3 regions of the Azospira inquinata genome follow, and region 2 is predicted to be linked to each of the others. Evidence: predicted binding sites of a transcription regulator. Region 2 holds the regulator's gene; each other region holds the start of a gene.
The links. Region 2 encodes FNR, which switches genes on or off when oxygen is low (the NO sensors DNR and NnrR bind a similar motif). Its sites were predicted from a motif close to TTGANCTAGNTCAA; they were not measured.
Positions count from the first base shown of each region.

Region 1: ubiU (ubiquinone anaerobic biosynthesis protein UbiU) is a predicted target of FNR. The motif match lies at 1,502-1,515, and genes of this name have one in related genera.
Region 3: Azoinq_RS04165 (cytochrome-c peroxidase) is a predicted target of FNR. The motif match lies at 4,480-4,493, and genes of this name have one in related genera.

Region 1 covers NZ_CP064782.1:1,678,929-1,688,503, forward strand. The annotation lists gene Azoinq_RS07675 (thiol:disulfide interchange protein DsbA/DsbL) at 1-4, shown strand, start outside; gene Azoinq_RS07680 (SDR family oxidoreductase) at 87-887, shown strand; gene Azoinq_RS07685 (sulfite exporter TauE/SafE family protein) at 988-1,377, shown strand; gene ubiU (ubiquinone anaerobic biosynthesis protein UbiU) at 1,573-2,589, shown strand; gene Azoinq_RS07695 (U32 family peptidase) at 2,704-3,633, shown strand; gene ubiT (ubiquinone anaerobic biosynthesis accessory factor UbiT) at 3,635-4,123, shown strand; gene trmB (tRNA (guanosine(46)-N7)-methyltransferase TrmB) at 4,348-5,088, opposite strand; gene Azoinq_RS07710 (hypothetical protein) at 5,085-6,689, opposite strand; gene Azoinq_RS07715 (thiazole synthase) at 6,703-7,488, opposite strand; gene thiS (sulfur carrier protein ThiS) at 7,498-7,698, opposite strand; gene Azoinq_RS07725 (ABC transporter substrate-binding protein) at 7,862-9,013, shown strand; gene ppk2 (polyphosphate kinase 2) at 9,271-9,575, opposite strand, start outside.
Region 2 covers NZ_CP064782.1:2,335,296-2,344,870, reverse strand. The annotation lists gene Azoinq_RS10715 (heavy metal translocating P-type ATPase) at 1-1,559, opposite strand, end outside; gene Azoinq_RS10710 (universal stress protein) at 1,637-2,065, opposite strand; gene Azoinq_RS10705 (sulfite exporter TauE/SafE family protein) at 2,098-2,796, opposite strand; gene hemN (oxygen-independent coproporphyrinogen III oxidase) at 3,052-4,446, opposite strand; gene fnr (fumarate/nitrate reduction transcriptional regulator Fnr) at 4,590-5,333, shown strand; gene Azoinq_RS10690 (hemerythrin domain-containing protein) at 5,370-5,930, opposite strand; gene Azoinq_RS10685 (SirB2 family protein) at 5,930-6,310, opposite strand; gene Azoinq_RS10680 (NnrS family protein) at 6,318-7,517, opposite strand; gene Azoinq_RS10675 (NAD(P)H-dependent flavin oxidoreductase) at 7,659-8,831, opposite strand; gene Azoinq_RS10670 (MBL fold metallo-hydrolase RNA specificity domain-containing protein) at 9,021-9,575, opposite strand, start outside.
Region 3 covers NZ_CP064782.1:941,304-950,878, forward strand. The annotation lists gene trpE (anthranilate synthase component I) at 1-679, opposite strand, end outside; gene Azoinq_RS04140 (phosphoglycolate phosphatase) at 882-1,547, opposite strand; gene rpe (ribulose-phosphate 3-epimerase) at 1,624-2,313, opposite strand; gene apaG (Co2+/Mg2+ efflux protein ApaG) at 2,484-2,867, shown strand; gene Azoinq_RS04155 (class I SAM-dependent methyltransferase) at 2,872-3,468, shown strand; gene Azoinq_RS04160 (LysR substrate-binding domain-containing protein) at 3,460-4,383, opposite strand; gene Azoinq_RS04165 (cytochrome-c peroxidase) at 4,570-5,547, shown strand; gene argJ (bifunctional glutamate N-acetyltransferase/amino-acid acetyltransferase ArgJ) at 5,632-6,873, opposite strand; gene secA (preprotein translocase subunit SecA) at 6,987-9,575, opposite strand, start outside.

The DNA of each region.
Region 1 (9,575 bases), 660 kb from region 2:
ATAAGGCCACGCCGGTCGGGCTATGCCCGGCCATGCTAGCCAACGTCGCCCGGACCTGTGCCGGGCGATTTTTTTAGGAGTCGCCCATGTCCCCGGATTCCCCTTCCTCCTCCGTTCCCCTGCGGGTCTTTATTACCGGCGCTTCCAGCGGCATCGGTGCCGCCCTGGCCCGCCATTACGCCGGGCAGGGCGCCTGTCAGGGGCTGGTGGCCCGGCGCCGGGAGGTGCTGGCAAGCCTGGCCGCCGAACTGCCCGGGGAGCCGGCCTGCTACGGGGCGGACGTGACGGACGCCGCCGCCCTGGAAGCCGCCGCCCGGGATTTCATTGACCGCTTTGGCGCCCCCCATCTGGTCATCGGCTGTGCTGGGGTCTCCGTGGGCACCCTGGCGGGGGGGGAAGATCTGGCGGCCTTCTGCCGCGTCATGGCGGTGAACGTCAATGGCCTGGCGGCCACCTTCGCCCCCTTCGTGGCTCCCATGGCGGCCCTGGCGGACGGGCGGCCCCGGCGTCTGGTGGGCATTGCCTCCGTGGCGGGCATCCGGGGCCTGCCCGGGGCCGCCGCCTATTCCGCTTCCAAGGCGGCGGCCATCGCCTATCTGGAATCCCTGCGCCTGGAACTGGGGCCCCAAGGCATTCGGGTGGTGACCATTGCCCCGGGCTATATCGCCACCCCCATGACCGCCATCAACCCCTATCCCATGCCCTTCCTGCTGCCCGCCCCGGAGGCGGCCCGGCGCTTTGCCCGGGCCATAGAGCGGGGCGTTTCCTACACGGTTATCCCCTGGCCCATGGGGGTGGTGGCCAAGCTCCTGCGTTTGCTGCCCAACTGGCTCTACGACCGGCTGTTCACCCGGGCACCCCGCAAACCCCGGGGCCTGCCCCTGTAGGCCAGGCCCTCGGTCCCCGGTGGGCCGCCGGAAATAGGGCATCAGTCGATGCTAATATGCGGCCCTTCCTTTCCCTTTTCTGTACTTCTGGGAGTCCCTTATGCCTATTCCCGCCAATGCCTGGTTGTTGCTGGCCATCGGCCTGGCTTCCGGCGTCGCCTCCGGGCTCTTCGGCATCGGCGGCGGCGTGCTGATTGTGCCTGCCCTGGTGCTGTTGGCCGGCTTTTCCCAACATATGGCCATCGGCACCAGTCTGGCCGTGCTCCTGCCTCCCGTGGGCCTGGGGGCGGTGCTGGCCTATTACCGGGAGGGCAATGTGGATTTCCGCGCTGCCATCCTGGTGGCGGTGGCCCTGTTTGTGGGGGGCTGGCTGGGGGGCCAGGTGGCCAATTACCTGGGGGGCGTCCAGCTGCGCCTGCTCTTCGGCCTGTTTGTGGTGGGCATCGGCGGCTACATGACGGTGAGTGCCCTGCGTACCCTGCTAGGCTGATGGCCTGGGCCGTTGATCCTGGGGCTTGGGGCGCCCCCGCCCGGACGGCCCCGGTTCCTTCCGGGGAGGCCGGAGCCGGGTATCCATCGGCTGTGGGGGAGAAAAAAGCCGATTCGGGCGGGGTTTGACCAAAATCAAGGGCTTAAGCCGGGGGCGCCCTATACTGCCCACTTCCCAAAGTGCCCGTGAATCATCATGCCCCAAGCCTCCCTGCCCGAGCTGGTCTGCCCGGCGGGCAGCCTGCCTGCCCTGAAAGCCGCGGTGGATAACGGCGCCGACGCCGTCTATCTGGGCTTTAAAAACGACACCAATGCCCGCAATTTTGCCGGGCTCAATTTCGACGACAAAACCCTCCACGAGGGCATTCGCTACGCCCAGTCCCGGGGTCGCAAGGTGCTCCTGGCCATCAACACCTATGCCCAGCCGGGCCGGGTGGACGCCTGGCGCAAGGCAGTGGATGGGGCGGCGGACCTGGGGGTGGATGCGGTGATCATGGCGGACGTGGGCCTTCTGGCCTATGCCCGGGACCGGCATCCGGACCTGCGCCTGCACCTTTCCGTTCAGGGCTCGGCCACCAATTACGAGGCGGTAAATTTCTGCCAGCGGGAATTCGGCATTAAGCGGGCGGTGCTGCCCCGGGTGCTGACCCTGGCCCAGGTGGCCACGGTTATCGAACACACGGAAGTGGATATCGAGGTGTTCGGCTTCGGCAGCCTGTGTGTCATGAATGAAGGGCGCTGCTGGCTTTCCTCCTACGCCTGTGGCGAATCTCCCAATACCGTGGGGGCCTGTTCCCCGGCCAAGTACGTGCGCTGGGAGAAAAATCCCGGACACATGGACGCCCGGCTTAACGGCATTCTCATCGACAGCTACGGGGACGGGGAAAACGCCGGTTATCCCACCCTCTGCAAGGGCCGCTTCCAGGTGGAAGGGGAAACCTATTACGCCCTGGAAGAGCCCACCAGCCTGAATGTGCTCTCCATCCTCCCCGAGGTGGTGAAAATCGGTGTGGGGGCCATCAAGGTGGAAGGCCGCCAGCGCAGCCCCACCTACACCGCCCAGGTGACCCGCACCCTGCGGGCGGCCCTGGACGCCCTGGGCCGTAACGGGGCCGAGGGTTACCAGGTGCAGCCCGCCTGGCAGGCCGAATTGACCAAGGTTTCCGAAGGTCAGCAGGCCACCCTGGGGGCCTATAACCGGCCCTGGCGCTAAGCCTGGCTCAGGCCCCGTCTTGTCTTCCCCGATTCATTTCCCCCGCCCGGCCCCCGCGGCCCGGATGGGGGCGGCCCTTCCCCGGGAGGGGCGTGCTTGCGAGAGGATTCATCCATGAAATTAGCCCTCGGTCCCCTGCTGTTTTTCTGGCCCAAGCAGGAGGTCTTGTCCTTTTACGCCGACATGGTGGCCTCCCCGGCGGAAGTCATCTATCTGGGGGAAGTGGTCTGTTCCCGGCGCCAGCAGATGCGCAGCCAGGACTGGATCGGTCTGGCCCGGGATCTGACGGAGGCGGGCAAGGAGGTGGTGATTTCCTCCCAGGCCCTGATGGAATCGGAAAGCGATCTGAAATTCCTCCGGCGCCTCCTGGAAGAAGGCCAGTGCAAGCTGGAAGCCAATGACCTGGGGGCGGTGAGCCTGGCCCGGGAACGGAATCTGCCCTTTGTCTGCGGGCCCCATCTGAACATTTACAACGAAGCCGCCCTGGCCTATTTCGCCAGCCAGGGGGCCTGCCGCTGGGTGCCGCCCCTGGAAGCGGGCCGGGACCTGGTGGGCCCCCTGCACCATAGCCGCCCCAAGGGCGTGGAAACGGAAGTGTTCGCCTTCGGCAAGCTGCCCCTGGCCTTCTCCGCCCGCTGTTTCACCGCCCGGCGCTACAACCTGAACAAGGATGACTGCCAGTTCAAGTGCCTGGAGCACGACCAGGGCATCACCCTGTACACCCGGGAGAAACAGCCCTTCCTCACCATCAACGGCATTCAGACCATGTCCGGCCAGACCCACAATCTCCTGGGTCAGGTGGGGGAAATGGCCCAGATGGGCATTGATCTGCTGCGCATCAGCCCCCAACCCGGCTACACTGGCGCCATTCTTCAGGCCTTCGATCAGGCCCGGCGCGGTGAGGCGGTGAGCGCCGATCCGGCCTGGGCGGAAAACGGTTTCTGTGACGGCTACTGGTTTGGCCGTCCCGGCATCGACTGGCAGGACCCGGCCCTACAAGCATCGTTGCAAGCATCCGGCGCTCCGGCGCCCCAAGGAGCATGACGTGAGCCAATTCACCATTCCCACTTTCCAACTTCCCGCCCTGGTGGCCCGCATCGGCCAGCGCCTGCCCCAGTGGCCCCATTCCCTGGCCCTCTGCGGCGCCCTCAACGGGGCCCGGCGCCTGGGCCTGCTGGCGGAAGACAGCCTGAGCGTCCTGGAAGGCAAGACCTTCCGGGTGGTGGTGACGGATACGGGGGGCAGCGCCAACTTCACCTACCAGGGGGGCTGGTTCAAACCCCTGCTCCACGCTCCGGAAACCCCGGACTTGACCTTCCAGGCCGCCCTGGCCGCTTACCTGCAACTGCTCACCCGCCAGGAAGACCCGGACACCCTGTTTTTCAACCGCCAGCTGTCCATTGAAGGGGACACGGAACTGGGCCTGGTGGTGAAAAACATGCTGGACGCCATTGAATGGCCCCCCCGCCTGCCCGGCCTGGATGGCCTCCTGGCCCGCCTGGGGGGCCGGGACCACAGTCCCACCCTGGGTTGAGGTTGTCTGTGGGGCGCTTATTTCCCCGCCCGGCTCCCGGATAAGTGGTCGTCTGAGCTTGCCACTCCAACAAAAAGCCCCCGGCATTGAGGTGCCGGGGGCTTTTTGTTGTCCTCCCAAGGACCGGGTTACTTTCCCTGGGGCAGTGCAGCGGGGACGGCCAGTCGGCCTGGAGCCGCCGTGGCTGATCGCCTTCGCCCTAGTGGGGCGATTCTTCCTAACACCTATTTGCGCCGGAAAATCACGTCCCAGACCCCGTGGCCCAGGCGCAGGCCCCGCTGTTCAAACTTGGTCAGGGGGCGGTAGTCCGGGCGGGGGGCGAAGCCGCCCTGCCGGGAATCCACCGTGTTTTCCAGGAGGGGTTCCCCGGACAGCACTTCCAGCATCTGGATAGCGTATTCCTCCCAGTCCGTGGCGCAGTGGAGATAGCCACCGGGGGCCAGACGGGAGGCGAGCAGGGCCACCAGGGGCGGCTGCACTAGGCGGCGCTTGTGGTGGCGCTTTTTCGGCCAGGGATCGGGGAAAAAAATATGCACCCCGGCCAGACTGTCCGGGGCGATCATGTCCCGCAACACCTCCACCGCGTCGTGCTGGATGATGCGCTGGTTGCTCAGGCCTTTTTCCGCCACCAGCTTGCACAGGCTGCCCACCCCGGGGGAATGGACTTCCACCCCCAGGTAGTCGTTTTCCGGATGGGTTTCTGCGATGGTAGCGGAGGTTTCCCCCATGCCAAAGCCGATTTCAAAAATGTGGGGGGCGTGGCGCCCGTAGAGGGCGTCCAGATCCAGCCGTTCAGGCCGGTAGGGCACGCCGATGCGGGGCATCATGGTTTCCAGATAGCGGGTCTGGGCGTTGGACATGCGGCCCTGGCGCAGGACAAAGCTGCGGATGGCCGGATGGGTGCCGCTGGCTTCCTGGGCCGGGGCGGAAAGGGGGGACTGGGGCTGGTCGGCGGTGTCGCTCATGGCTGACGGATTTCCTTATTGACGTCGAAGGCGGAACGAAGGGCGTGGCGGCTGCCTTGCAGGCCCCCCGGGCCGGGGGCCGCCAGGGCGGCGCAGAGGGCTGGATCGGGGGTATCGCCGAGGCGCTGGCGCTGATTCTGGCGCAAGGCTTCCTGCCAGCGGGTCAGGGCGTCGGCGGGGGCATTGGCCGGGTCTTTGGGCTCGGGACCGGCGGCTTCTGTGAGGGTCTGGGTGAGGCGCTGCACCGCCTCCGCCTCCAGGGGACCGTTGTCCTGTTCCCAGGCGGCCAGGGCCTTATCCAGCTGGGCCTGATCTTCTGCCGTGGCGCTGCGGCGGCATTGGGCCACCACCTCCCGGGTTTCCGTGGCCCGGCGCAGCCGTTCCCCGTCCCGGCGCACCAGCCAGAGCCGTTCCAGATCATAGCGGGGCTTTTCCAGGGCCTGGGGCAGGGTGGCGCAGGCGGCGGCCAGGGCCGGGCTATCCGTGGCGAAACCCAGTTCAGTCTTGAGTTGCAAGGCCTTAACCAGGGCCAGACGGGCCGCTTCCGGGGAGCGGTCGTGGAAATAGTAGCGGGCCAGATCCCGCTCCGCCTGTTCCGCCCAGGGGCCGTTTTTGTCCCACCAAGCCTGGTAGGCGGCCTGGCTGGGGGCGGCTTGGCCGGGCACCAGGGCGCAGGCCCGGGCCAGAAGGGTGACCCCGTGGGCCACGCCGAACAGGGTCTGCTGGGCCAGGATGGCCGGGCGGTCAAAGGCATAGCCCAGACGCTGGGGATCGGGCTTGAGGGGAGGCAGGGGGTCCGAAGCGGCCGGGGCCGGACGAACCGGGGTGGCCGTGGTCCACGGGCCAGGGGTAAAGGGGGAGGCCGGATTGCTGGGGGCGGCGGGGGCCCCAGATGTGGCGGGAGCGGCAGGGGTGGCTGACGCGATAGGCTCGGTAGGCGCGATAGACGTGGTTGCCGTAGGCTGGGGTGCAGGTGCAGGTGCAGGTGCAGGTGCAGGTGCAGGTGCAGGTGCAGGTGCAGCGGAGGGGCCGTCCGCTTCCTGGCGGCCGGTGGCGGGCGTTTGCCCAGGCGGGTTGGGGGAAGCGGCGTTCGCAGCCGCTGCCGTTGGGAGATCGGAGGGGGTGCCGGGGAGCGGTGCCGTGGGGGCGGCCTCCTGGGGCGCCGGGGCCACGGGGTGGGCCGGGCGCGCTACGCTGGCGTCGGCTGCGGCCGGGCCCTTGGCCTCTGAACTCTGTGGGGCGGGGCCTGTCGAGACAGGACTAGGGGCGGTCGTTCCGGTCGAGACCGTTGAAGTTGCCGGGGCTGTCGATGGCATCGGCGCCCCTTCGGCGCTGGGGCTGTTGGGGGCCGCTGTCGGGGCGGTGGTTTCCCCTGCCGTTTCCCCCTCCCGCCCTTTCTGGGGCAGGCCCCGGGGATTGGGCAGGGTGGCGGCGGAGCCGGGGGTGACCAGGCGGGGCAGCCACTGGCGCGGGTCCAGGGCCTGCAACACTTCCCGCAGTTCCAGCTGGGCCGGGGTAAGCAGGGTGCTGTCCTGGGCCCGGGCCCCCCAGGGTGCCATGGCACAGAGCCAGGCCAGAATCAGCCGCCGGGGGAAAGCCATGGGGAAAGGGCGCTCAGGGCTTGCCGATGAGGCCGGTGGTGGGGGAGCTGGGGTCAGCGCTATACAGCTTGCGGGGCATGCGCCCGGCCAGGAAGGCTTCCCGACCGGCGGCCACGGCCTTTTGCATGGCACTGGCCATGAGCACCGGGTCCTGGGCGTGGGCGATGGCGGTGTTCATCAACACCCCGTCGCAGCCCAGTTCCAGGGCGATGGCCGCGTCGGAGGCGGTGCCCACCCCCGCATCCACCAGCACCGGCACCTTGGCGTTGTCGATGATGAGGCGCAGATTCCAGGGATTGAGAATGCCCATGCCGGAGCCGATCAGGGAGGCCAGGGGCATGACCGCCACACAGCCCAGTTCTTCCAGCATTTTGGCCTGGATGGGGTCGTCAGCGCAGTAGACCATGACCTGGAAGCCTTCCTTGACCAGGGTTTCGGCGGCCTTCAGGGTTTCCGGCATGTTGGGGAAGAGGGTCTTGGGGTCCCCCAGCACTTCCAGTTTCACCAGGCTATGGCCGTCCAGCAGTTCCCGGGCCAGACGCAGGGTGCGCACCGCCTCTTCGGCGGTGAAGCAGCCGGCGGTGTTGGGCAGAATGGTGTAGCGGTCCGGGGGCAGCACTTCCAGCAGATTGGGCTGGCTGGGGTCCTGGCCGATGTTCATGCGGCGGATGGCCACGGTGACGATTTCCGCGCCGGAGGCTTCAATGGCCTGACGGGTCTGTTCAAAATCCCGATACTTGCCCGTGCCCACGAGGAGACGGGAACGGTAGGCCTTGCCGGCGATGACGAGTTGATCCATGGAGAGCTCCTAGCCGCCGCCCACAGCGACGACGATTTCAATATGGTCCCCTGCCGCCACCAGGGTATCGGCATGGCGTCCGCGGGGCACGATGTCGCCGTTGATTTCCACGGCGATGCGTTTGCCGGTATAGCCCAGTTCCGTCACCAGCTGGGCGACGGTAAGGGCGGCGGGGAAATGGCGGATTTCGCCGTTGAGCGTGACTTCCATGAGGGGGGTGATTTTACCACGGGCCTTTCGGGAAGCTGCCTGCCGCCTCGGGCATTAGTGCACAGGTTGGGCCCTATTCCATGGTTATAATGCCGTTTCCATGAAGGCTCCCGCCGGGGGCCGGGAAAGCGGCGCGCACGCCGGAGACGACGGAACGGCAAATATGTATCGGTGGCTGGGCCTGTTGCTGGGAGCAATACTGCTGTGGGGGGCTGCCCAGCCCGCCGGGGCGGTGCTGCGCATCGGCGTCATCGTTTCCGCCACCGGCGCCGCCTCCGCCCTGGGACTGCCCCAGCGCAACGCGGTAGCGCTGTTGCCCCGGCGCATCGGCGGGGAGCCGGTGGAATACGTGGTGCTGGACGATAACTCGGACCCGGTGCGCACCGTGGCCCTGGTCCGGGCCCTGCTCCGGGCCCCCGGGGTGGATGCCCTGATCGGCCCCACCACCACCCCCGCCTCCCTGGCACTCCTGGATTTCGTCGCCGATGCCCAGGTGCCCATGCTCACCCCGGCGGGCTCCTCCCTGGTGGTTCAGCCCCTGGAGGCCCGTAAACGCTGGGCTTTCAAACTGACCCCGAGCGAAGCCAGCCTGTCCACCGTGCTCCTGCGCCATATGGCCCGCCACGGGGTGCGGCGCCTGGCCCTGATCGGCTTTACGGACACCTACGGGGAAAGCTGGCGCTCGTATATCGAAGGAGCGGCGCCCAAGGCTGGGGTGCATCTGCTACTGACGGAACGCTACGGGCGCATGGACCAGACGGTGATGGGCCAGGTGCTCAATACCATGGCGGCCAAGCCGGACGGGGTGTTGATCGCCGCTTCCGGCCTGCCCGCCCTGCTGCCCCAGGTTTCCCTGCGGGACAAGGGTTACCGGGGCCCCATCTATCAGACCATGGGGGCGTCCCTGGGGGCCTTCCCCCTGCTGGCGGGGAAGGTGGCGGAAGGCACCTGGATGGTGGCTAATCCGGTGCTGGTGGCCGACCAGCTGCCCCCCAACCATCCCCTGGCGACCCAGGTGGCGGCTTACGCCCAGGCCTATCGGGCCCGTTACCGGGTGGCCCCTGAACCCTTCGGCGGCTATGTCTTCGACGCGGGCCTGTTGCTCCAGGCCGCCGTGCCCCAGGCCCTGACCCACGGTCATCCCGGCACCCCGGCCTTTCGTCAGGCCTTGCGTAATGCTCTGGAACACGGTGCCCCCTTGGCGGGCTGCCAGGGCATCTACCGCTTTACCCGGGATAATCACAACGGCCCCGAGCCCCTGCCCCGGGCCATGATGCAGCTGCGCCAGGGCCACTGGGTTCTGACGCCGGACTGAGGCGGCGGGGTTTCTCCGCCCTTGTTGCTCGGTTTCTCTTCTTGCTTCTCGCACCCGCACCCGCACCCGCACCCGCCAGCCCCCAGCCCCCAGCCCCCAGCCCCCAGCCCCCAGCAGGGCAGAGATGTGCTGCGGCGGCTCGGAACGCAAAAAAACGGCGGGAATTGCCCGCCGTTTTTTATCGCCCCGCCCCGAATGGGCAGGGGGCTGGACACCGTGAAAGGCCCGTGGTGGCGTCTCTCCGGCCATCGCCTTTTTTAAAACACCACCGGGCCGCCCTGTTCGCCCCGTTCGTACACCACATTGGCTCGGCCCACCAGCAGGGGGTCCAGGCGGCCGATGGCGGTGGCGTCCTTGTTGGTGTAGGGCAGCTTGTAGAGCACGTAGCGCATGGCGTTGAGCCGCGCCCGCTTCTTGCAGTCCGACTTGACCACGGTCCAGGGGGCATCCGCCGTGTCCGTGTAGAAGAACATGGATTCCTTGGCCTTGGTGTAGTTGTTCCACTTATCCAGGGAGGCCAGGTCGATGGGGGACAGCTTCCATTGCTTCAGGGGATGGTCTT
Region 2 (9,575 bases):
TCCGTGACCGCCGGCTGGCCCTGGGTCAGGGTGCCGGTTTTATCCACCGCCAGCACGGCAATTTTCTCCGCCCGCTCCAGGGCTTCCGCATTTTTCACCAGAATGCCCGCATTGGCGCCCCGGCCCGTGCCCACCATGATGGCCGTAGGAGTCGCCAGACCCAGGGCGCAGGGACAGGCGATGACCAGCACCGCCACCCCATTCACCAGGGCGGTGGTGAAGTCCCCCCCCAGCCACCACCAGAGGACGAAGGTGAGGGCGGCCACGGCACATACGGCGGGGACAAAAATCCCCGCAATCCGATCCGCCAGACGCTGCACCGGGGCCTTGGAGCCCTGGGCTTCTCCCACCTGGCGGATGATGCCCGCCAGCAGGGTGTGTTCCCCGACCCCGGTGGCCCGGCAGCGCAGCAACCCGGGGCCGTTGAGCGCCGCAGCGAAAACCCGGTCCCCCACCCCCTTGGCCACGGGCATGGATTCTCCAGTCAGCATGGCTTCATTGACGCTGGAGCTTCCTTCCACCACCTCCCCATCCACCGGCACCCCTTCCCCGGCCCGGACCAGGTAAATATCCCCGGGCACCAGGGTATCTACCGGCACCTCCTCCCAGGTGGCCCCTTCCGGGCCGGGCCGTTGCACCCGGGCGGTCCGGGGCTGGAGTCCCACCAGGGCTTCCAGGGCCGCCGTAGTGCGGGCCTTGGCCCGGGATTCCAGGAGTTTGCCCAGCAACACCAGGGTAATCACCGCGGCGCTGGCTTCAAAATAGACGTGCCGGTGCTCCAGGCCGGCCAGGGTCACCACCAGGGAAAAGCCGTAGGCCATGGAGGTCCCCAAAGCCACCAGCACATCCATGTTGGCGCCCCCGCCCCGCAGGGATTTGTAGGCGCCGTCGTAGAAACGCCAGCCGATCCAGAACTGAACCGGGGTGGCCAAAGCCAGTTGCAACCAGCGGGGCAGCCATTCTCCACCGTGGGCCATGGAGGCCATGGCGGCGGGGGAAAGCATGGTGCCCATCTGGGCCAGCAGAGGTAGGGTGAGCAGGGCGGCGATGAAGAAACGGCCCCGGTCCCGGGCGTAGCGGGCCGCCTTGCGGGCCTTTTCCTCCTCCCGGGAACGGTCCGTGGCCAGGGTGGCGCCAAAACCGGCTCGCTCCACCGCCGCCACCAGGGCCTCCCCGTCACACAGGCCGGGGACATAGCGCACCCGGGCCCGTTCGGCGGCCAGATTGACGCTGGCTTCCACCCCGGGCAACCGGTTCAGCACCTTTTCCAGGCGCGCCGAGCAGGCAGCACAGGTCATGCCCGTAATCGCCAGTTCCAGGGTGCCCGGGGACACGGAAAAGCCCGCCCGGTCCACCGCCGCCACCACCTGGACCGGCGTGGTGGCCCCCTCCTCCGCCAACCGCACCGTGGCGGTTTCCGCCGCCAGGTTAACGCTGGCTTCCACCCCGGGCAGCCGGTTCAGCACCTTTTCCAGACGTGCCGAGCAGGCGGCACAGGTCATGCCCCCAATGGGCAGGTCCAGACGACGGGAGGAAGGGGAAGGAGGAGAAAGAGCCATAAGCGGGTAAGACGGAGAGGGCTGACGCCCCCATTATGGCCCAAATTGGGGGCCCCTCAACCCGACGGCCGGTAGGGTTATTTGACCAGCAACACGGGACAAACGGCCCGTTGCAATACCCGGCTAGCGACGGAACCGAGCACGGCGGCGGCCAGGGCGCCCCGGCCCTGAAAACCCAGCACAATCTGGTGGCAACCCAGGGCGGCAGCTTCTTCCACGATCACTTCCGCCGCCTGGCCCACCCGGAGGTGGCGTTCGAAGGCCAGATGGGCCGCCTTCAGCCGGTCTTCCGCGGCGCCCAGAACGGCTTCCGCCTCTTCCCGGTAATAGTGCTGGAGGGCCTCATGGCCCACGTAGGCCTGCACCAGCCCCACGGGCACCGGGGCATGGACGTGGAGCAAATGGATAACCGGCGTTTCCTTAAGCCAGGCCGCCTGTTCCACCAACCGGTCCACCGCCCGCAGAGCGCACTCGGAGCCATCCACCCCCAATAAAAACGTCGGCATCGCTTTCTCCCGCCGCAAAGGCTGCACAAGAATCAAAGGGCCAGGGCCAGACGCACCGCCCCCACCAGCCCCCAGACACCAAAGCCCAGCACCAGCAAGCCAGCGCCCCGGCGCACCAGGGGACGCCGGACAAAGCCTTGCAAACGGGCGGCCAGCAGGCCGGCGAGCAGCAGATTGGGCAGGGTGCCCAAGCCGAAAGCCAGCATTAAGCCGGTCCCTTTCCAGGGGCTGCCGCTCACCAGGGCGGTGGCCAGCACACTATAAACCAGACCACAGGGCAACCAGCCCCACACCAGGCCCAGGGGAAATGCCTGGGAGACCCGGCGGGCGGGCAAAAAACGTCGGCTGAGGGGCTGGAGCCGCCGCCACAGTAGCTGCCCTGCCCCTTCCGTCACCGCCAGAACCCGGGTGGCCCCCAGGAGATAAAGGCCAAAGGCCACCAGCATCAGATTGGCTAGGCAGTAGAGGGCGATACGCACGGGCATCTGGCCGCTCAAGGCCAGACCCGCGCCCCCCAGAGCACCGGCCAGGGCACCGGCCAATCCATAGCTGGTCAGTCGCCCCCCGTTGTAGGCCAGATGCAGAGGCCAGCGGCGCACCCCGGGGGCAGTGCCCAGGGACAAAGCCCCCACAATGCCGCCACACATGCCGACGCAATGCACCCCCCCCAACAGGCCCACAATAAAGACGGTCAGGGCACCGGGCAAGGAAGACAGGGCAGGATCAGGCATGGGCGGGGGAAAGGGGAAGAAGGGTGGGAATTGTAGCGGCTCGGGCCAGGCGGGGAAATGGCATGGTAGGCCCGGGGGCGCCGTTCGGCCCCAAGAAAAAGCCCGGCACCAGGGCGCCGGGCAGCAAGACAGCTTATTTCCCACGATATCCGGCGCTGGATGCGCACGAACGGGATTCCCGTTCGTGCGTGCCAGCTTCGGCTTTTATCCGGACACTTGCGGCTGTGCCCGGCTCCCCCCTGAGGACGGCCTTACTCAGATCACCTTGGAATAACGGGTGCGCTGCCGGTCGGCGCGCAGATATTTATCAAACACCATGGAAATGGCCCGCACCAGGAGACGTCCCGGGGGCAGTACCGTAATCCATTTATCGTCCACCTTCACCAGACCGGCCCGCTCCATCTCCGCCAGGTCAGACAGCTCCTCGGCGAAATAGTGTTTGAAGTCGATGAGATGGGCGATTTCAATGGATTCGATGGAAATTTCGAAGTGGCACATCAAGGCCTGGATGATGGAGCGCCGCAGCAGATCATCGGCGGTCAGCTCAATGCCCCGCAGCACGGGCAGAATGCCGTTATCCAGGCTGTCGTAATACTCGTCCAGGGTGCGCACATTCTGGCTATAAGTGGGCCCCACCTTGGCGATGGAGGAAATGCCGAAGGACAGCATGTCGCAATCCGCGTGGGTGGAATAGCCCTGGAAATTCCGGTGTAGCCGCCCCTGGCGCTGGGCAATGGCCAGCTCGTCATTGGGCTTGGCAAAGTGGTCCATGCCAATGAACACATAGCCCGCTTCGGTAAGCTTGCGAATCGCCAGGGAGAGGATTTGCAGCTTGGTGTCCGGGTGGGGCAGCTGGTCCTCGTGGATGCGCCGCTGGGGCTTGAAATGGTTGGGCAGGTGGGCATAGTTGTAGATGGACAGCCGATCCGGGTCCATGGCCAACACCCGCTCCAGGGTCCGGTTAAAGCCCATCAGGGTCTGCTGGGGCAGGCCGTAGATCAGGTCAATGCTGATGGACTGGAAGCCGTTTTTCCGGGCCGCGTCCATCACATTGAAGGTTTCTTCTTCGGACTGGACCCGGTTCACCGCCACCTGGACCCGCTCGTCGAAATCCTGCACCCCCAGGCTCATGCGATTGAAACCCAGCTCCCCCAGCAGGGCCACGGTTTCCCGGTCCACCTTGCGGGGATCCACTTCAATGGAAATTTCCGCGTTGTCCGCCAGCTTGAAATGCTGCCGGGTCATGGCCATAAGCTGGCGCATTTCGTCGTGGGACAGGAAGGTGGGGGTACCACCGCCCCAGTGCAACTGGGTCACTTCCCGGTCCCCATCCAGGTACTGATCCTGGAGGGCCATCTCCTTGCCCAGGTACTTGATGTACTTGGCGCTACGCCCGTGATCCTTGGTAATGATCTTGTTACAGGCGCAGTAATAGCAGATGGTGTTGCAGAAAGGGATGTGGAAGTATAATGAGATCGGTCGGCTGATTCCGCCGATATTGCGTTTCCCCAGCCACAGCTTGAGGGCTTCCGCATCAAAGGCTTCGACGAAGCGATCCGCCGTCGGATAAGACGTATAGCGAGGACCGCTGATGTCGAATCGGCGGATGATCTGGGGGTCGAAGACGAGGTTGTCGGTAGCGAAAGTCATTGCAGGAAAGCGCTTTAAGTACGGCTAATTATGGTGGTGGGTGAATTATTTCACGTTGACCTGGATCAAACGCTCAATAGGTCCCCTATGAGGTTCCCGATTCCGTGCCCAAAGCCCTCTATGCCGCCCCAGCGAGGAACGACATGCCGTTGAACAGCAACGCCAAAGAAATCACGTTGTCCATCATCAAGACAGCCTGCTCCAACTGTAACCTGCAAGAGCTCTGCCTGCCCCTGGGGCTGAATGAGGCGGAGATGGCCAAGCTAGACGAGCTAGTGAGTGCACGTCGTAAAATCAAGCGCGGCGACCACCTTTATCGGGCCGGCGAGGTTTTTGATGCGATTTATGCCATTCGCAGCGGCTTTTTCAAAACCGACGTCATCCTAGAAGACGGCCGGGATCAGGTCACCGGCTTTCAAATGGCCGGGGAACTGCTGGGGCTGGACGGCATCAGCACGGAAGCCCACTCCTGTAACGCGGTGGCCCTGGAAGACAGCGAAGTCTGCATTATCCCCTACCCTCGCCTGGAAGGTTTGTCCCGGGAAGTGGTTTCCCTCCAGCACCATTTCCACAAAGTCATGAGCCGGGAAATTGTCCGGGATCACGGGGTCATGATGCTGTTGGGCACCATGCGGGCGGAAGAGCGGCTGGCCGCCTTCCTGCTCAACCTTTCCCAGCGTTTTACTGCCCGGGGCTATTCCCCCGCCGAGTTCTACCTGCGTATGACCCGCGAGGAAATCGGCAGCTATCTGGGCCTCAAGTTGGAAACCGTAAGCCGGGCCTTTTCCCGCTTCCAGGAAGAAGGCCTGATCAGCGTCCAGCAAAAGCACATCCGCATTCTCAATACCCCGGGCCTGAAACGGCTCATGACCCATCAGGCCAGCTAAGCCCGAAGGCCCGGGCCACCGGGCTTCCCCTCCCTTTTAGCCCCCCTCAGGCCCCTGGCTCCCCGCGCCCCGGCGAGCGCCCATGGGAATACCCAGGCGCCGCAACATATCCTCCGGCAACAATCGCCGGGCCCAGGGCAAAAGCTGGGTATTTTCCTTGAGAATATGGGCCCGATACCGGGCGGCAAAGGCTGCTACCCGGGGCCAATCCAGCTGGTCCCGGCCCTCATCCCGGGTTTTGGCCAGGGCACCCAGTAGCCATTGCCGCTCCCGGTCCATCCAGTAGTGATCCACCAGCAACTGGCCCACCAGGGCCCCCAATTCCCCCCGCCCCTCCTGGGACACCCGGTCCGCCATGGCGGGGAACAGGTCTTCCTCCTCGTCTTGGTGGTGAAGAGGGGCCGCCAGGGTGAAATAACGCTGAATCCCGGCAATCGCCTCTTGGGCGGCTTGATCCACTCCGTGTTCCGCCAGATGGGTCCGGAGGCGCTCCAGCAGGGCAAGCTGGGCCTCAATACGCTCGTGGCAGGCCTGGAGCATTTCCAGGGGATCGTCCCAGGACGGGCTTTCCGTCCCGGGGAGGGAAAAGGACAACATCACAATACTCCCCAAAAACCGGCGGCCTGTTTGGTCAGGGCCACCGAAACAATGTAGGCAAAACACAAGACCGCCAGGACAACCCCAAGACGCCGCCTCCGAGGGCTGGCACCACGCAGGGCCAAGCGGCCGCTGAAAATGTAGAGCACTAGGCCCACCAGCTTGGCCGTTAGCCAGGGCTGGGCCCCCGGGTACTGGCCCGTGCTCCAGGCCAGCCCCAGACCGCTGAGGAGCAGACCGCTGTCCACCCCATGGGGCAACCAGCGCACCGTCCAATGGCGACGCCAGGGAGAATCAGGGGCCAGACACAGGGCCCGGAAAAGGAATCCCGCCCCGGAAAGGCTGACGCAGGCGATGTGGAAAAGTTTCAAAGGGGTCATGGCGGAATTACCCCGGCTGGCCGTCCGGGCGGGGGCGGCAATAAATGCCCAGATAGGGAATGCCCCAGACGGCAAAGACCATCAGCCAGAGCACACTGGCCAGGACAAAGGGATGCCACCAGGCTCCCGACGCCAGGAAATCCCCCGCCAGACGTAGCAGGGGAACAAACTGAAAAATCAGGAACAGGGGCCAAATCCGGCGATCCCAGGAAAAGGAGCGGCCGGAGTGGCCCAGGCTAACCCGGGTCCCCATGCCCAGCAGGAGGGAGCACATAAACCCCAGGGTCAGCACATGGAGAGGCCCCCACCCCGCCCAGGCCACCCCGGCCAGTTGCAGGAGGGATTGGAGACAGCTGAGCGCAAGGCCCAGAGCCAGCCACACCACAGCCAGGTGAAGCATGGCCAGCATGGGGATTTTTCGCACCCGCCAGGGCTGCCAGCGCCAGGCCAGCAGCCCCACCGCCACCGCCCCCACCCCGTCAGGCAACCAGGTCCAATACCAGGCGCCGAGTATTTGCAGCAGCCCATGGAGCATCAGGGCACCCAGCCCCAGGAATAGGTGCAGGCGAGGCCGTTCAGCCCGGTAATGGGCCAAGGCAGATTGGGTAAAAAAGGGCACCATGCGATGGGCCACGACGAAGAAAATAGGGAGGGCAAAGCCCCACAATCCGGCCTGGAGGGCAATATCCACCCCATTCCCCGCCTTTTCGGCCAGGGCGCCCAGGGCCAGGGCACCGCTCAGCCAGCCCCAGGCCAGGGGCAGAAGCACCCCATAAACGTAGCCGTCATGCCGCCCCTTGGGGCCGATCCAGGCGCTACGGGCCAGTTGGTAAAGCCCCCAGGCCCAACCCGCCATAACCAGGGCGCCGCCCACCAGGAGGGCCGCCGGAGCCATCAGGAGCAACAGCCATCCTCCGCCCACGGCCAAGGCCGCAGGTAGGTAGCGGGGAAGAGTCAGGGCCGGGCCCCCCACCCACTTGGGCAGGGCGGTCATGAGAAAACCGAACATGAAACAGGGCAGCATGCCGTAGACCATGGACAAGCCATGCCACCACAGGGGTGGCAGGGTCCAGACCGGGGGCGTTCCCCAGCCGCCATAACGGGCAGCCATATCCCAGGCCCAGGCCCCCATGAGCAGCAGGGCCAGGACAATAGCTTCCCAGAAAAAGATGCGATGGGGGGCGCTAAACAAGGCTGGCAGCTTCATGGCAAAACACTCCCGGGGGGATGGACGGCCCCCATTGTCCGGATCGCCCCCGGGCTTTCCTTAACCCCTATCAAAAATCCCGGGTGGAAAAAAAGCCGCAGGCTTTTCAGGCTGCGGCTTTTCCAGTCTCTCCGGCAGGGGTCAGACGCCTGCCAGCAGGGGCGGCTTGATGCCCGTGGTCAGATATTCGATCAATTCCTTGACCGGCCGGATGGCGGCGCCGAACGGCAGGGTGGCGGCGCCCCGGAAAAACAGGCCTTTGCTCACATCTCCGCCCACGGCAGCAGCCAGCTGGTTGTCGATACAGAACTGGCCGTGTTTAGGATTGCTGTCCCGCAGACCGCACTGGATAAGACAGTCCCAGGCCAGGGTACACTTGTGTTCCCGGCCGGCGGCGGCCGCCATGAGCTTGCTTTCCCGGGACAGGTATTTTTCCAGCCAGGGGGTTTTCACCGCCCGAGCGGGAAGGCCAGCACAGCTCATGAATTCCACCACGTCCTGGGGCTTGGCGCCGGCCAGAACCTTCTTGAATTCCATGTCCGCGTCCCCTTCTTCGGTGACGGCAAAGGCGGTACCCATCTGGACGGCGGAAGCCCCCAGATTCAGCAACTCCCGAATACGCTCGTGGCTGTTGATGCCACCGGCGGGAATCAGGGGAATGCGTTCGGAGGCGATACCCAGTTCTTCAAAGGCGTCCAGCACCCCGGGAATGACCACGGAAAAGTCGAAGCGGGGATCGTCCAAATCTTCCTTCTTGGCCGCCCCCAGGTGGCCCCCCGCATATTTGGGGTGCTCAATGACGATGGCGTCGGGCAGCCGGTTCTTGCGCATCCACTTCTTCAGGAGCAGCACCACCCCCCGCACATCGGAAAGGATAGGAATCAGGGCCACACTAGGGAAATCTTCCGCCAGTTCAGGCAGATCCAGGGGCAGACCGGCCCCCATGACCACGGCGCCGATGCCGCTTTCGCAGGCCACCCGGACATGGTCCTTATATTGGGATACGGCCCGCATCACATTCACGGCCACCACGCCCCGATCCTGGGCGATGGCTTGGGCCCCACGAATTTCCCGTTCCAGGGCAACCAGGTTGGCCCGATCGATGGCCTCCTTATCCCGGGAACGACCGGTTTCCGCCATCAAGTCAGGATGGAGACGACGCAAATCCACGCTGGCGATGGTCCCCACTCCGTTAAAGGAGGCGACCGTACCCGCCAGATGGTGGGCGGAAATCCCCACCCCCATGCCGCCCTGGACAATGGGCAGCAAGGTCTTGCCTTTGAGCTTGAGCGGAGGAAGGGGGGTGTTACTCATGAGGGAAACCTAAAAATAAAGCCGGCCAAGATAACACAATCCTCTTGATTTGGTTTGAAATAGATCAAAACAATCGTTGATAACAAACCCGTTTTGGGCCGGGGTCCAAAACGGCAGGAGGAGGAAAGAAAGGACCGGAACGGCCACTTACCTGACCGTAGACCGCCAATCTTCCCCCGTGTTCCCGAATCAGAGCACCACTTCCTCATGGGGTTTTGGCTGGCTCACCCCGGTCCAGCCCAGACGCTGCTCAATGGTTTCCCGGAGGGCGGTGGCGGCTTCTGCTTCCCCATGAACCACAAACGTATGCTCCGGCGGGCGACGGAAATGGCCCAGCCAGTCCAGAATGGCCGCCTGATCCCCGTGGGCAGACAAACCGCCAATGGTGTAAATGTCCGCCTTCACCGGCACCGGTTCGCCAAAAATCTTCACCATCCGGGCCCCATCCACTAAACGCCGGCCCAGAGTGCCGGCAGCCTGGAAGCCGGTAATCAGGATGGACGATTCAGGCCGGGGCAGATTGTATTGGAGATGGTGCTTAATCCGCCCGGCATCACACATGCCACTGGCGGAAATAATCACCGCCCCTTCCCGGATGTCGTTGAGGGCGATGGATTCAGCCACATCTTTGGTGAACGTTACCCGCATCTGGTGGGGGTTAGCTTCATGCCAGGCAATCAGGGCCTCGGTTTCGTCATCCAAAAGATTCTGGTGGCGCATGGTGATCTGGGTCGCAGCATAGGC
Region 3 (9,575 bases), 1.4 Mb from region 2:
GTTCCACTGCGGTCTGGAAGGCCGCTTCCCCCACCACGGACTGGGCCGGCAGGGAAGGCGCCGGGGATTCGGTGGGAACGGCCACCGGCTGGCGCAACTGGGTCAGCAGCTCCTTCAGCCGGTTCTGAGCCTTGTGGTAAGCCCCAGGCACATCGGGTTCCGCGTACACCACCAGGGTCAGCTTGCCGGACAGGTTGTCCACCACCGCCAGTTCCTCAGAGAGGAGCAGCAGCACGTCCGGCGTGCCCAGGTCCCCGGCCTTGGGGCCCTGGTGCAGCCGGGGCTCCACGTAACGCACCGTGTCGTAGCCGAAACAGCCCACCAAGCCGCCGCAGAAGCGGGGCAGGCCCGGGGTGGGAGCCACCCGGAAACGTTGCCGGTAACGGGCCAGGAAATCCAGAGGATTGGTGTCCTCTTCCTTTTCCGCCACCCGCTGGCCGGTGAGCACCAGCACCTGGCGGCCATAGACCGCAATGCGGGTCTGGCTGGCCAGACCGATGAAAGAATAGCGGCCAAACCGTTCCCCCCCCTGGACCGATTCCAGAAGGTAGGAATAGGGGGCGTTGGCCAGCTTCAGATAAATGGAAAGGGGAGTGTCGAGATCGGCAAAGGTCTCGAGGGTCACCGGGATACGGTTGTAGCCCTGGGTGGCAAGCGCCTGAAATTCGTTTTCTGTCATGGAAGACCTCGCAAGAGAGGGGAATTACTCAATGCTTACCCGGGAGTCTGGTTTCAACTCGCCGCCCGGGCCCGGACGGGTCATCAGTCAAAGTTGGCGCGGGGAGCGCCACCAGGCACCACGCCAGCTCCAGGCGGCGTGGGAGACCATCAGATAAGCATTGAACTTGCAGGTCACGATGAGTGGGATATCTTTTTTTGTCTCACGCCCCGGGGACAATCCACCGGGCTGCGGCGACGAGGTCTGATACTAGCGCATCGCATTCGCCCCTGTCTACGGGCCTTCCCTCGTTGTAGCCATAGGGAACGGCCAGGGCCGGGCATCCTGCGGCCCGGGCGGCGCGAAAGTCATTCACCGAATCCCCCACGTGCACATTGGCGGCGGGCACCGTGCCCAGGGCCCGGCAGGCATAGACCAGGGGCTCGGGATGGGGCTTGCGATGGGGGGTGGTGTCCCCCCCCACCACACATGCGAAATAGGGGCTGAGGCCCAGCTGTTCCAGCAGGGGGAAGGTAAAGGCTTCCGGCTTATTGGTCACCACCCCCAGGGCCAGGCCCTGGGCCCGGCACAGGTCCAGGCCTTCCTTCACCCCGGGAAACAGGCGACTGGCCTGGCCGTTGAAGTGGGCGTAATGGCGGCGGAAGACCACCAGGGCCGCTTCCACCTGGGCGGGCTCGGGAGCCTGGCCCCAGGTAAGGCAGCGTTCCACCAGGGACGCCATGCCCTGGCCCACAAAGCGGGCGATATCCCCGTCACTGCGAGGCGGCAGGCCCAGTTCAGCCAGGGCGGCGTGGGAAGCGGCGGCCAGATCCGGCAGGGAATCCACCAGGGTGCCATCCAGGTCGAAGGTAACGGAGCGATAGGTCATGGGGGCAATCGGGCAAAAATCCGGGGCCGGGCTCCCCCCAGGGGACACCCAGACCCAACAACGGAGAAAGGGGGCCTCAGACCTGGGCCAGGGCGCCCCGCAGGGCGGCGATCACCGTATCGTAGCCATGGGCATCGGTGGCCAGGGCGGCGCCGAAGACGGCGGAACCGGCCACGAAGGTATCCGCCCCGGCCCGAGCGATAGCGGCGATATTGTCCGTCTTCACCCCCCCATCCACCTCCAGGCGAATGGCCCGGCCAGTCCGGGCCGTGTAGGCGTCGATACGGGCCCGGGCTTCCTTGAGCTTATCCAGGGTGCCGGGGATGAACTTCTGACCGCCAAAGCCCGGATTGACGCTCATGAGCAGAATCACGTCCAGCTTATCCATGACGTAATCCAGGTAATGGAGGGGGGTGGCCGGATTAAACACCAGCCCGGCCTGACAGCCCTGGTCCCGGATCAGGGCCAAACTGCGATCCACGTGGTCCGAGGCTTCCGGATGGAAGGTGATGATATTGGCCCCAGCCTTGGCAAAGTCCGGAATGATCCGATCCACGGGCTTGACCATGAGATGGACGTCGATGGGAGCCGTGGTGTGGGGACGGATGGCCTGGCAGACCAGGGGGCCCATGGTGAGATTGGGCACATAGTGGTTGTCCATGACGTCAAAGTGAATCCAGTCGGCACCGGAGGCGATGACAGACGACACTTCCTCGCCCAGGCGGGCGAAGTCGGCGGAAAGCAGGCTGGGGGCGATAACGAACATGGGCACACCGGAACGGGGATAAAAGAGAGATTTTACGCCCAAACCCCCGCCACTCCCCTGCCCCACCAGCCCGCCGGTCGCCCCGGCGGAAGGCGAAAATGGCGGCCCATCTTGTCAGGGGGCGCCTTTCCTGGGCACACTCTCCCCACCCCAACCCCTTGGTTCCCCTCATGGCCGACAGCAAAAAATATCAGATCGCCGTGGAAACCCTGCCCCAATATCTGGCGGACCAGTCCGACTCAGAGCAGGACCACTACGTTTTCGCCTACACCATCACCCTGCGCAATACGGGTACGGAAGCGGCCCAGCTCATTTCCCGCCACTGGATCATCACCGACGCCAATCAGGAGGTTCAGGAAGTGCGAGGCCTGGGCGTAGTGGGCCAGCAGCCCCTACTTCAGCCCGGCGAAGAATTTAAATACACCAGCGGCTGTGCCCTGGAAACCCCGGTGGGCACCATGCAGGGCAGCTATCAGATGGTGGCGGCAGACGGCACCCCCTTCGCGGCGGACATTCCGGAATTCGTCCTGGCCGCCCCCCGGGTACTGCACTGAGTCCATGAGCCTGCGCCACAGCTACACCCTGATCGCCCCGTTCTACGACGTCCTGCTGGCTTCCGCCACCGGGGGAATGCGGCGCCAAAGCCTGGCCCAGCTCCCCGCCACCCCGTCCCGAGTGTTATTGCTAGGCGTGGGCACGGGCCTGGATCTGCCCTATCTGCCGCCCCAGCACCACTACACCGGCCTGGACCTGACCCCGGCCATGCTGGCCCGGGCCCAACGCCGGAGCGGCTCCCTCCCCTTCTCGCCCCTGCAAGGCGATGCCCAAGCCCTGCCCCTGGCGGACGGTGCCTTTGACGTGGTGGTGTTACACCTGATTCTGGCCGTTGTGCCCGCCCCCCTGGACTGCCTCCGGGAAACGACCCGAGTATTACGCCCGGGGGGCCAGCTGCTGGTGCTAGATAAATTTCTCCGCCCGGGCCAGCGCGCCCCTCTGCGCCGCTGGCTCACCCCCCTCTCCCGCCATCTGGCGACCCGCCTGGATGTGGAATGGGAGCCCCTGCTGGCCGCCGTCCCCGAGCTTATCCTGGAGGATGACCAGCCCGCCCTGGCGGGGGGCTGGTTCCGCCGTATCCGGGCCCGCCGCCTAGGCTAGACGCCGCCCGCCGGGCAGGTGCTGGTAGCAGGGGTTATCCAGGCGGGCCACGGCCTGGCACAAGGCCTCCAGGGCTTTAAGCCGGGGGAAACCTTCCCGCCAGGCCAGGGCAATGCGCCGGGAGGGGGCCGGGTCGGAGAAGGGGATAATGCGCAGAAAGTCCGTGGAATAGGGCTTGCACAGGGCTCCCGCGGGCAGCACGGAAATACCGAAGCCGGAGGCCACCATGCAGCGGATGGTCTCGATGGAATGGCCCTGGCGCACCTCCGTATCCGCCCCGCTGATCTGGGGACAGGCGTCCATGACCTGATCCCGGAAGCAGTTGCCCGCCTTGAGGAGCAGCACCTCCTCCCCATCCACCTCCTCCGTACTCACCAGGGGCCGGTCCTGCCAGGGGTGGCCGCAGGGCACCACCACCTTGAAAGGCTCGTCGTACAAGGGCCGCACCCGGATACCCGGCTGGGCGAAGGGCAAGGCCAAAATAGCGGCATCCACTTCGCCCCGGGCCAGCATTTCCGCCAGGGTGGCGGTCATGCTTTCCTCGATGGCCAGGGGCATGGCCGGGGCCAGGGTGCGCAGGGAAACAATCAGATCGGGCAGCAGATAGGGCCCCACGGTGTGGATAACCCCCAGCTTCAGTTCCCCTTCCAGGGGATTGCGGCCCCGATGGGCAATCTGGCGCACCCGTTCCGCTTCCTCCAGGGTGCGGATGGCCTGGGCCACCACCTGTTCCCCCACCTCGGTGAGGGAAACCTGGTTCTTACCCCGCTCAAAGAGAGGCACCTCCAGCTCCTCTTCCAGATGCTGGATGGCCACACTCAAGGTGGGCTGGCTCACGGAACAACGTTCCGCCGCCCGGGAAAAACGGCCTTCTTGGGCTAAGGCCACGATGTAGCGCAGTTCGGTCAAAGTCACGGATCCTCCCTTCTTGTTATGTATCCGGCCCTGGCTGGGTATTAAAGCTTATAGGTTTTGGCTATCGGCCCGATAGGCATTTACTATCATAAGTCATTGATTTAAATCAACATTATACCCTTTTGCCACCCGGAGAATGGGGCCTTGAAGCTCTCGCTTCAAACACCTGCAAATTAGGGAGAAATTATGAAAAAACGCGCTTTCATCCCGGTCCTCCTGGCCGGGCTCGTCTGGATGGGCAGCAGCCATGCCGCCGATCCCTTTGAACGGTACAAGGCTTTATTCAAGCCCCTGCCCGCCATTCCCCCCATTCCCGCCAACAACACCCAGACCCCGGCCAAGGTGGAACTGGGCAAAATGCTGTTTTTCGATGCCCGCCTGTCCAGCGACGGCAATATCGCCTGCGCCACCTGCCACAACCCGGCCCTGGGCTATACGGACCGGGTTTCCCGGGCCATCGGCCACGGCGCCCAGCGGGGCCCCCGCAATTCCCCCACGGTGCTGAATGCGGCCTTCCTTTCCTCCCAATTCTGGGACGGACGGGCCCCTAACCTGGAAACCCAGGCCCTGGGCCCCCTGCAAGCGGCGGTGGAACACAACACCACACTGGAAAAGGCGGTAGCCACCCTGAAGAGCTTCCCCGAGTACCAGAAGCGCTTTAGCGAATCCTTCGCGGAAAAGGACCCGATTACGGCAGAAAACCTGGCCAAGGCCATCGCCGCCTTCGAGCGCACCCTGATCACCCCCCATTCCCCCTTCGACCGCTATCTGGCGGGGGATGAACAGGCGCTCAGCCTGCAGCAGAAGCAGGGCATGAAGTATTTCGTGGAAAAGGGCTGCGTCGGCTGCCATAGCGGTCCCAACTTCACCGATGGCCAATTCCACGCCATTAAGGTGCCCGGCTCCACGGACGAGGGGCGTTATCTGGTCACCAAGAAGGACAGCGACAAGCACGCCTTCCGTACCCAGACCCTGCGCAACGTGGCCCTCACCTACCCCTACTTCAACAACGGCTCCGTCTGGAAGCTAGATGAAGCGGTGAAAATCATGGGCAAGGAAATGCTGAAAACCGATCTGAAACCCAATGAGGTGGACGACTTGGTGGCCTTCCTCCACAGCCTCACCGGGGAAATGCCTAAATTCACCATCCCGGCCCTGCCCTAGGAAAAACCGGCAAAAAGAAAAGGGGAGCCAGCCGGCTCCCCTTTTTTATCCCTCGGCCCGGGCATCAAAGCCCGGGAGCAAGGATTAACTCCGGTAATCCGCGTTAATGGTCACGTAGTCGTGGGACAGATCGCAGGTATAAACCCGGCTTTCCGCCTCACCCCGAGCCAAATCCACCCGGACATCGATTTCCCCATTGGCCATGATGCGCTGGCCGTCCTGTTCCGTGTAGCTGGCGGCCCGGCCGCCCAGTTCCGCCACCAGCACCTGATCCTTGCCACTGCCCAGCCAGACCCGGATTTGATCCACGTCCAGATCGTCGATCCCGGCGTAGCCGATGGCCGCCAGAATCCGCCCCAGATTGGGGTCGGAAGCAAAGAAGGCGGTTTTCACCAGGGGGGAATGGGCGATGGCGTAGGCCACCCGACGGCATTCTGCCCGGGTCTTGCCCCCTTCCACCTGGATGGTGATGAATTTGGAGGCTCCTTCCCCATCCCGCACCATGGCCTGGGCCAGTTCTTCCGCCACGGCGATGACCGCCTGACGCAACTCCGCCCAGGCCGGATCGGCGGCCCCGGCAATTTTCAGTTCCCCCTGGCCGGAGGCCATGAGAATGAAGGAGTCATTGGTGGAGGTATCCCCATCCACCGTAATGCAGTTGAAGGAGTGGTCCGCCGCCTCCTTCACCAGGCCGTCCAGCAGGGCCTGGGGCACGGCGGCGTCGGTGGCGACAAAGCCCAGCATGGTGGCCATATTGGGGTGAATCATGCCCGAACCTTTAGACATGCCGGTCACGGTCAGGGTCTTGCCCCCCACCGTGAGGCGGCGGCTGGCGGCCTTGGCCACCGTATCCGTGGTCATGATGGCGTGGGCAGCGCTGTGCCAGTTGGCTTCCGCCAGATCGGCAATAGCCGCCGGCAGGCCCCCTTCCAGGCGCTCCACGGGCAGGGGTTCCAGAATCACCCCGGTGGAAAAGGGCAGCACCTGGGCACCGCCGGACAGGCCCAGGAGCCCGGCCAGGGTAGCGCAAGTCCGCTCCGCCGCCTGGCGCCCCGGTTCCCCGGTGCCCGCATTGGCAATGCCCGTATTGATGACCAGGGCCCGGATGCCCGGGCCGCCGGCCAGGTGCTGGCGGCAGAGCTGGACCGGCGCGGCGCAGAAACGATTCTGGGTGAAGACCCCGGCCACCGTGGCCCCTTCCGCCAGGGTGATGACCGTCAGGTCCCGCCGCCCCACCTTGCGGATGCCGGCCTGGGCAACGCCCAAGCGTACGCCGGCCACAGGATAGAGGGCTTCAGGTGCAGGAGTCTGGTAATTGACGGTCATGGATTTTCCTTTTTCAACGAAAAAAGACGCCGCCCGCCGGGCCCGCCCATTCCCAGGGGAAGGGGCGGACGGTGGGGCGGGCGGCGCCTTGAATCACAGGGGCAACGGAGCGATCAGCTCAATTTGCCGTGGCAATGCTTGTATTTCTTGCCGCTACCGCAGGGGCAGGGATCGTTACGGCCCACCTTGAGGCCGTCCCGCTGGGCCGGTCCCTGGGCTTTTTCGCCTTCTTCGACCGCTTCCTCTTCCGCCTCTTCCCCATCAAATTCCGGGTGGTCGAATTGGAGATTGGCCAGTTCGGCAGCCGTCTCTTCTTCCACATCCTCGTCCGCCTCTTCCACGGAACGGATCTGGACGGTGAGCAGCAGGCGGGTCACTTCGGAGCGGATGCTGTTAAGCAAGGCTTCAAACAGCTCGAAGGCTTCCCGCTTGTATTCCTGCTTGGGATTTTTCTGAGCATAGCCCCGCAGGTGGATGCCTTGGCGCAGATGGTCCAGAGCGGCCAGATGTTCCCGCCATTGGGAATCCAGGGTCTGCAACATCAGATCCCGCTCGAACTTGTGGAATACCTCGGGCTCGGCCACCTGGGCGATTTTTTCCCCGTATTCCTTCTCCACGGTTTCGATGAGGCGCCGCGCCAGGTCTTCGTCGCTCAGGCTGGTGTCGGACTTGAACCATTCCCCTACCGGGGCCTTGAGGTGAAATTCGGATTCCAGAGCGGCTTCCAGGCCCGGGATATCCCACTGCTCATCCACGCTGTTTTCCGGCACATAGACCCGGAACATGTCGTAGAGCACGCCCTGACGCATGGCCGTGATGGTTTCGGAAATGTCGTCCGTTTCCAGGAGTTCGTTACGCTGGGCGTAGATCACCTTGCGCTGGTCGTTGGCCACATTGTCGTATTCCAGCAATTGCTTGCGGATGTCGAAGTTGCGGGCTTCCACCTTGCGCTGGGCGGATTCCAGGGAGCGGCTCACCAGGGGATGCTCAATGGCTTCCCCTTCCGGCATCTTCAGCCGGTCCATGATGGCTTTCAGCCGATCCCCGGCGAAAATACGCAGCAGAGCGTCGTCCAGGGACAGGTAGAAGCGGGAAGAACCCGGATCCCCCTGACGCCCGGCCCGGCCCCGGAGCTGGTTGTCGATACGCCGGGATTCGTGGCGTTCGGAGCCGATGATGTGCAGACCGCCAGCGGCCAACACCTGGTCGTGACGGGTTTGCCAGGCGGCCTTGATGGCCTCCACCTGCTGGGTCTTTTCTGCATCGGAGAGGGCTTCGTCCGCCTGAACCTGGGCCACCTGCTTATCCACATTGCCGCCCAGCACGATGTCCGTGCCCCGACCGGCCATGTTGGTGGCGATGGTAATCACCCCGGGCTGCCCAGCTTCCGCCACGATGTCCGCTTCCCGGGCATGCTGCTTGGCGTTCAACACCTGGTGGGGCAGCTTTTCCTTATCCAACAGCTGGGACAGGAGCTCGGAATTTTCGATGGAGGTGGTCCCCACCAGCACGGGTTGGCCCCGGCCATAACATTCCCGGATGTCCGCGATAATGGCCGCGTACTTTTCCTGGGCCGTGCGATACACCTGATCCTGCAAATCCTTCCGCTGTACCGGCCGATGGGTCGGAATCACCACGGTCTCCAGACCGTAGATTTCCATGAATTCGTAAGCTTCCGTGTCGGCGGTACCGGTCATGCCGGCCAGCTTGCCGTACATGCGGAAGTAGTTCTGGAAGGTGACGGAGGCCAGGGTCTGGTTCTCGTGCTGGATTTTCACCCCTTCCTTGGCTTCCACGGCCTGATGCAGGCCGTCGGACCAGCGCCGACCCGGCATCAAGCGGCCGGTGAATTCGTCCACGATGATCACTTCCCCGTTCTGCACCACGTACTGCTGGTCCCGCAGATAGAGGGTGTGGGCCCGGAGGGCGGCATTCAGGTGGTGCACCAGGACAATGTGGGCGGCGTCGTAGAGGCTGCGGCCTTCGGTGAGCATGCCCATGCCCACCAGAATTTCTTCCACGTGTTCATGGCCCTGCTCGGTGAGATAGACCTGGTGGGCCTTTTCGTCCACCCAGTAATCCCCGGGAGCAGTCTCGTTCTCAGCCCGCACCAGTTGGGGCGCCACCTCATTGAGGCGGATATAAAACTCGGTCTGGTCTTCGGCCTGGCCGGAAATAATCAGGGGGGTCCGGGCTTCGTCGATGAGGATGGAGTCCACCTCATCCACGATGGCGTAATTGAGGCCCCGCTGCACCCGGTCTTCGGCGGCGTAGACCATGTTGTCCCGCAGATAGTCGAAGCCGAATTCGTTGTTGGTACCGTAGGTGATGTCGGCGGCGTAGGCAGCCTGCTTGGCATCGTGGTCCATCTGGGACAGATTCACCCCCACGGTGAGTCCCAGGAAGCGATGCAGGCGCCCCATCCATTCCGCATCCCGCTGGGCCAGATAGTCATTCACCGTGATGACATGGACCCCCTTGCCGGCGATGGCATTGAGGTAGGACGGCAGGGTGGCCACCAGGGTTTTGCCTTCCCCGGTGCGCATTTCGGAAATTTTGCCATGGTGCAGCACCATGCCCCCGATCAGCTGCACATCGAAGTGGCGCATGCCCAACACCCGCTTACCCGCTTCCCGTACCACAGCGAAGGCTTCCGGCAGCAGGTCGTCCAGGCTCTGGCCCTTGGCGTAGCGCTGTCTGAA